DNA from 2 places in the Silvimonas iriomotensis genome. Region 2 is predicted to be linked to the other one. Evidence: riboswitches for the same ligand, from Rfam matches in the RefSeq annotation. Region 2 holds a riboswitch; the other holds the start of a gene.

Region 1 (3,406 bases), on a different contig from region 2:
GACAACGCGTTATCACGAATCTGTGCGCCCGGGTGGCCCTTGGCCAGGTCGGCTGCGTGGGCGGCCAGCTTGTAGGTGATGATGCCTTCCTTCACGTCATCTTTGTTCGGCAAGCCCAGATGCTCCTTGGGCGTGACGTAACACAGCATGGCGGTGCCATACCAGCCGATCTGCGCCGCGCCAATGGCAGAGGTGATGTGGTCGTAACCCGGGGCGATGTCGGTGGTCAGCGGGCCCAGAGTGTAGAACGGCGCTTCGTGGCAGTCCTGCAGTTCAAGGTCCATGTTTTCCTTGATCAACTGCATCGGCACGTGGCCCGGGCCTTCAATCATCACCTGGACGTCGTGTTCCCACGCAATCTTCGTCAGCTCGCCCAGCGTTCTGAGTTCACCCAGTTGCGCCTCGTCATTGGCGTCCCAGACCGAACCCGGACGCAGGCCGTCGCCCAGGCTGAAGCTCACGTCGTAGGCCTTCATGATTTCGCAGATTTCGGCGAAATGCGTGTAGAGAAAGTTCTCCTGGTGGTGCGCCAGACACCACTTGGCCATGATCGAGCCGCCGCGGCTGACAATGCCGGTCATGCGGTTGGCGGTGAGCGGCACATAACGCAGCAGCACGCCGGCATGGATGGTGAAGTAATCGACGCCTTGTTCGGCTTGTTCGATCAGCGTGTCACGGAACAGCTCCCAGGTCAGGTCTTCGGCCTTGCCGTTGACCTTTTCCAGCGCCTGGTAAATAGGTACCGTACCAATCGGCACCGGGCTGTTCCGCAAAATCCACTCACGGGTTTCATGGATGTTCTTGCCGGTCGACAGATCCATGATGGTATCGGCGCCCCAGCGGATGCCCCAGGTCATCTTGTCCACTTCTTCATTGATGGACGAGGTGACGGCCGAGTTACCGATATTGCCGTTGATCTTCACCAGGAAATTGCGGCCGATGATCATCGGCTCCAGTTCCGGGTGGTTGATGTTGGCGGGGATGATGGCGCGGCCGCGGGCGATTTCGTCACGCACGAACTCCGGCGTGATTTTCGCCGGAATCGCCGCACCAAAGCTCTGGCCCGGATGCTGGCGCAGCATCAGTTCAGCCATGCGCTTGCTACGATCGCCCAGGGTTTGCAGGCTGGCAATGTACTCTTCGCGGCGCATGTTCTCGCGGATCGCCACGTATTCCATTTCCGGCGTGACAATGCCCTTGCGCGCGTAGTGCATCTGGCTCACGTTGCCGCCGGCTTTGGCGCGGCGCGGCTGGCGGTGCAACTCAAAACGCAATTCATCAAGCGACTTGTCTGCAGCGCGGCCACGGCCGAACTCGCTGGTCAGATCGGTCAAAAGTTCGGTATCGGCGCGTTCTTCAATCCAGGCGCCGCGCACGCTGGGCAAACCTTTGCGCACATCGATTTTTGCCGCTGGGTCGGTATACAGGCCGGAGGTGTCGTACACGGTGATCGGCGGATTCTGCTCGCCGCCAAAGGCGGTAGGCGTATCATGCTGGCTGATCTCGCGCATGGGCACGCGCAGATCGGGCCGGCTGCCTTCTACATAAATCTTGCGGGAGTTGGGCAGTGGCTGGATCGCAGCTTCGTCCACGTGGGCACTGGCTGCGCTGAAATCTGCACGGGTATTCATGGGCGTCTTCCTTCTTGAGAAAAGGGCGCAGGTACGCGCGATAGACGCCAGGCCCGGACGGGCGGATGGCGGCTTCGCTTCCCTACGCCGGTGTGAACCGGATCAGGTGCAAAGGGACTCTCTCATCCGCGGCAAAGCACGGAACCCCTAGCGAAACTCTGCTGTGACGTTACGCAGTTTATGAGATAATCGCAAGTTAATTTACAAGACAGTCCGGTCAGCGGTAGCGCGCCAGCGCTCAGGCTAACGGGACTGAAACGTCGGTTGGATCGCTCAGAAGACGCCGTCTGGCGCCTGTTTTTTCAAGGTGAAAAGCATGGATTGGGAACACGCCCGTTATCTGCTGGTAGAGCAGCAAATTCGCCCGTGGGATGTGCTGGATCAGAAAGTGCTGGACCGTGTATTGACGGTCAAGCGTGAAGACTTTGTCCCCGCAGACAAAAAAGCGCTGGCTTTTGTTGACTCTGAACTGCCGATCGGCCACGAAGCCACCATGCTGGCCCCGAAGGTCGAAGCGCGTTTCCTGCAAGACGTAGAAGTACAACCGACCGACAAAGTGCTGATCGCCGGTGCCGGTACGGGTTACCTGATGGCGCTGGCCGCCGGTCTGGCCTCGCAAGTGTACGGTGTGGAAATCGAACCGGAACTGGCCAGCCAGGCTGAAGCCAATCTGGCGCGCGCCGGCGTGCGCAATGCCCGCGTGGTTGTGGGCGATGCCGTGCGCGGTTTTGCTGAACAAGCCCCGTTTGACGTGATCATTGTCACCGGCTCGTTCGAAAGCGTTCCCGCTTCGCTCAAGGAACAACTGGCAGTCGGCGGCCGTCTGATCGCCATCGTCGGCCAGTTGCCGATCATGAGCGCCACGCTGGTTCGCCGCGTTGACCACAACGCCTACAGCGAAGAAAAACTGTTTGAATACAACCTGCCGCGCATGAAGAACGCGCCGGCCGTGTCTGCCTTTCGCTTTTAAGTAGCGCTGGCGGTCAACGCAAAAGGCGTGGCGCTGGATGCCACGCCTTTTTTTGTAATGTTTTAATGGATCAGGACACTGACAGATGCAGCAACTCTCCGCCCAGGACCTCGCCGCATGGTTGCAAGATGACGCACGTAGCAAGCCGGTATTGCTGGATGTGCGCGAAGGCTGGGAATACGCCATGTGCCATCTGGATGGCAGCACGCACCTGCCCATGAACGAAATCCCGCAGCGTTTTTCCGAACTGGATGAAGACGCCGAGATCGTCGTGATCTGCCATCACGGCATGCGTAGCTACCAGGTGGGTGTGTTCCTGGAACGCCAGGGCTTTGGTCATATCAGCAACCTCGCCGGCGGTGTGGATGCCTGGGCCGGTTCGGTTGATCCGGCCATGGCCCGCTATTGATCTGCGCGGCTTAATAACGACAATTTCAGGTGCGATGTCAGGGATGCGTTGAGTATGCTGGCAATTGTCGTCAAACTGTTCGCCTGATCCATGATAATGAACAAGTGAATGGCCACGCTGTGCGGCCATTCCCTCGACGGACGTAAAGCAATGATTCTGGTGACCGGTGGCGCCGGGTTTATTGGCGGCAACTTCGTGCTGGACTGGCTGGCTGCCAGCGACGAGCCGGTGTTGAACCTGGACAAACTGACTTATGCAGGCAACCTGCAGACGCTGACCGCGCTGGAACATGATGCGCGTCATGTGTTTGTCCGTGGCGATATCGGTGATACCGCGCTGGTGCCACAACTCCTGGCCCGCTACCGGCCCCGCGCAGTGATCAACTTTGCGGCCGAA
Region 2 (3,406 bases):
GCCCGATCACGGGTGAGGCATCGAGCTTGGTGCCGGTGGGGTAAACCGGGCCGACGCCGATGTAGTCGACCAGATCCAGCGGCACGGCTGCCAGTTGCGCGGCATTGCTGGTAGAAAGCCCCAGAATCTTGTGCGGCCCGATCAGTTGGCGCACGGCTGCCGGCGGCAGGTCTGATTGCCCCACGTGCACGCCAGCGGCATCTACCGCCAGCGCAATATCAATATGGTCGTTGATGATCAGCGGCACGCCCAATGGGTCCAGTGCGGCCTTGAGTTGTTGTGCGGCGTCCAGCCACCAGCGTTTTTTCTGGTCGGGCGCGCGCAATTGCACCACGGTCGCACCGTTTTGCGCGGCGCTGCGGGCGGTCTGGACCATGTTCTCAAGACCGCCGCACAGGTCGGGGTCCAGCACCAGGTAAAGCGTCAGATCAACCGGGTTCACGCACTGATCTCCGCCAGGTTATCCGGCTGGATGTGATACAGCGCATCCAGAAACGCGGCCTTGAACGAACCCGGGCCCTGACTGTGTTTTTGCGCATGCTGGCCCGCCATGCCAGCCATGGCGCACGCACTGGCCACCGCGTCCAGGCGGTTGCGGGCGCCGGCGGTAAAGGCCGCAACCAGCGCCGAAAGCGCACAACCGGTGCCGACCACCTGCGTCATGATCGGGTGTCCCCAGGGCGTGGCCAGCGTGGTTTTGCCATCGGTGATGTAATCGGTCTCGCCTGTCACGGCGACAATGGCGCCGGTTTCATGCGCCAGAAAGCGGGCGGCATCCAGTGCGGCATCAGAGCCAGATGTGCTATCGACACCGCGGCCGCCCATGCCGGCACCGGCCAGGGCCATGATCTCGGAGGCATTGCCGCGAATGGCGGCGGGTTTCTGGCGGATCAGCTCACGGCAAAAGTCGGTGCGGTATTTGAGTGCGCCCACGGCAACGGGGTCGAGCGTCCATGGCACGCCGGCTGCGTTGGCGGCATTGACGGCTTGTTCCATGGCGGCAAGGCGTACGCTGTGCAATGTGCCAACATTGATCAGCACAGCGCCGGCGATCGCGGCGAAGGCGGGGACTTCTTCTTGCGCCACGATCATGGCCGGCGCTGCGCCCGCCGCCAGCAAGACATTGGCGGTAATTTCCTGCACCACTTCATTGGTCAGCACGTGGACCAGCGGCCGGGTGGCGCGAAAACGCGTCAGTTCCTGGGCCAGTGTGGCCAGTGGCAAAGGGGTAGGGGCGGAAGAGGGCATCCTGGAAGGCTCCTTGTAGGCAGCGGATGACGCGCAGACAGGGAGCCATAAGACTTCCCTACGCCAGCATTATCCGGATCAGGTAACGGGTATCTCTCAGCCTTTGCTTGTGCAAAAGCACCCCGAGTCGAGGGAGAGATTGTCCGCCCAACCGGTGGCAGCGGCAAGCTGCGCAGGTGCCGGAACACGTCGGGAAACTGGATCATTATCAAACAGGACAGAAAAGTCTTTCCGTTTCTGGCCAGATTATCGTCGCCAGCCATAAGGCCTACACTGCGCAGCATACCAACGCAGTTCACAGGAGATGATCATGACAACCTTGCAACATTTTGCGCAGCAACGGGTTCTGGTGGTGGGTGGCAGTTCTGGTATCGGTCTGGCGGTGGCGCAGTCTTTTGCCGCAGCAGGTGCCCGCGTCACCATCGCTTCGCGCTCTGCCGACAAGCTGGCCCAGGCCGCTGGCCAGATTGAGGGCGAGGTGACCTCCGTTGCGCTGGATGCCACCGACAACGCTGCCATCGAGGCTTTTTTTGCCCATGCCGAGCCCTGGGATCACATTGTGATTTCCGCCGCGCAAACCCCGACCGGGCCGGTAGGCAAGCTGGCGCTGGAAGACGCTTACCGCGCCATGGACAGCAAATTCTGGGGCGCCTACCGCATTGCCCGCGCTGCGCGGTTTGCTCCGGGTGCTTCGCTGACTTTTGTGTCGGGCTTTTTGTCGGTGCGCCCTAGCAAAAACTCGGTTCTGCAAGGCGCCATCAACGCGGCGATTGAATCGCTGGCGCGTGGCCTGGCGCTGGAACTTTCGCCGGTGCGCGTCAACACGGTATCCCCTGGCGTGATCGTCACGCCGCTGTGGGACAAGCTGCCAGAGGCAGACCGTGAGCAAGTGTTTGCCAAAACGGCAGACCACCTGCCGGCAAAACGGGTCGGGCAGCCGCAGGATATCGCCAATGCGGTGCTCTATCTGGCAGGCACACCGTTTGCGACGGGCTCGACCGTGCTGGTGGATGGTGGCGGGGCGATTGCGTGAGTCCGCAAACCGCCCATAACGCGGCCGCGCGCTGGGTTCCCTTCCTGGTGGCGGCGGCGTTTTTTATGGAAAACCTGGACGCCACGGTCATCACCACGGCCTTGCCGCAAATGGCCGTCAGCTTTGGCGTGGCACCGGCGCGGTTATCGGCCGGGATGAGCGCCTATATGCTGGCGCTGGCGGTGTTCATTCCGCTCAGCGGCTGGCTGGCAGACCGCTTCGGGCCGCGCCGGGTATTTGGTGCGGCCATTTTGCTGTTCACCTTTGCATCCTTGCTGTGCGGACTGTGCACCAGCCTGGCGCAATTTATCGCTGCACGGGTGCTGCAGGGCCTGGGCGGGGCGATGATGGTGCCGGTAGGGCGACTGGTGGTCTTGCGCAACACCCGGCCGCATGAACTGGTGCGCGCCATTGCCACCATTACCTGGCCTGGTCTGGTCGCCCCGGTGATCGGCCCGCCGGTGGGCGGTTTGATCAGCACCTGGTTATCCTGGCACTGGATTTTTCTGCTGAATGTGCCGCTGGGGCTGGTCGCGCTGGGGTTCGCCCTCAAGCTGGTGCCACCGGGCGGTGCCGGCAAACGCGCGTTCGATCTCTGGGGTTTTGTCAGCAGTGGCCTTGGTTGCAGTGCGCTGATGATGGGGCTGGATGCAGCCAGCCATCAGCCGGTTGATCTGGTCCTCACGGCCGGTTTGCTGGTGCTGGGTGTGGTGGCGCTGGCGGTAGCCGCCTGGCATATGGGCCGGGTCAGCCAGCCGCTGGTTGATCTTGCCGCCTTGCGCATTCCCACGTTCAGGGTAACGGTAGTGGGCGGGTCGCTGTTCCGGATCGCCATTGGCAGCGCGCCGTTCTTGCTGCCACTGATGTTCCAGCTGGCCTTTGGCTGGAGTGCAGTCACGTCCGGTTTTCTGGTGCTGGCGCTGTTTGCCGGCAATCTGGCCATGAAGCCGGGCACCACGTGGATCATGCGCCGGCTGGGTTTTCGCACGGTCATGGTTGGCAATGGGTTGCTGGTAGCCATCGGCTTTGCGCTGTGCGCCATGTTCCAGCCAGAGACCCCGCTGTGGTTCATCTGCCTGGTGCTGTTCTTCTGCGGCCTGTGCCGCTCCATGCAGTTTACGGCGC

What was found. Region 2 has a riboswitch for thiamine pyrophosphate ahead of thiM (hydroxyethylthiazole kinase). Riboswitches for the same ligand answer to the same signal wherever they lie in the genome.
Region 1: linked by a shared signal. The riboswitch ahead of thiC (phosphomethylpyrimidine synthase ThiC) and the one ahead of thiM (hydroxyethylthiazole kinase) in region 2 are both predicted to bind thiamine pyrophosphate.

The regions. Positions count from the first base shown of each region.
Region 1 is NZ_BMLX01000007.1:46,742-50,147, reverse strand. Features, by position in the region: gene thiC (phosphomethylpyrimidine synthase ThiC) at 1-1,631, opposite strand, end outside; TPP riboswitch at 1,694-1,790, opposite strand; gene IEX57_RS18355 (protein-L-isoaspartate O-methyltransferase family protein) at 1,948-2,601, shown strand; gene IEX57_RS18350 (rhodanese-like domain-containing protein) at 2,687-3,010, shown strand; gene rfbB (dTDP-glucose 4,6-dehydratase) at 3,161-3,406, shown strand, end outside.
Region 2 is NZ_BMLX01000001.1:1,423,754-1,427,159, reverse strand. Features, by position in the region: gene thiE (thiamine phosphate synthase) at 1-442, opposite strand, end outside; gene thiM (hydroxyethylthiazole kinase) at 439-1,248, opposite strand; TPP riboswitch at 1,287-1,383, opposite strand; gene IEX57_RS06385 (SDR family oxidoreductase) at 1,559-2,281, shown strand; gene IEX57_RS06380 (MFS transporter) at 2,278-3,406, shown strand, end outside.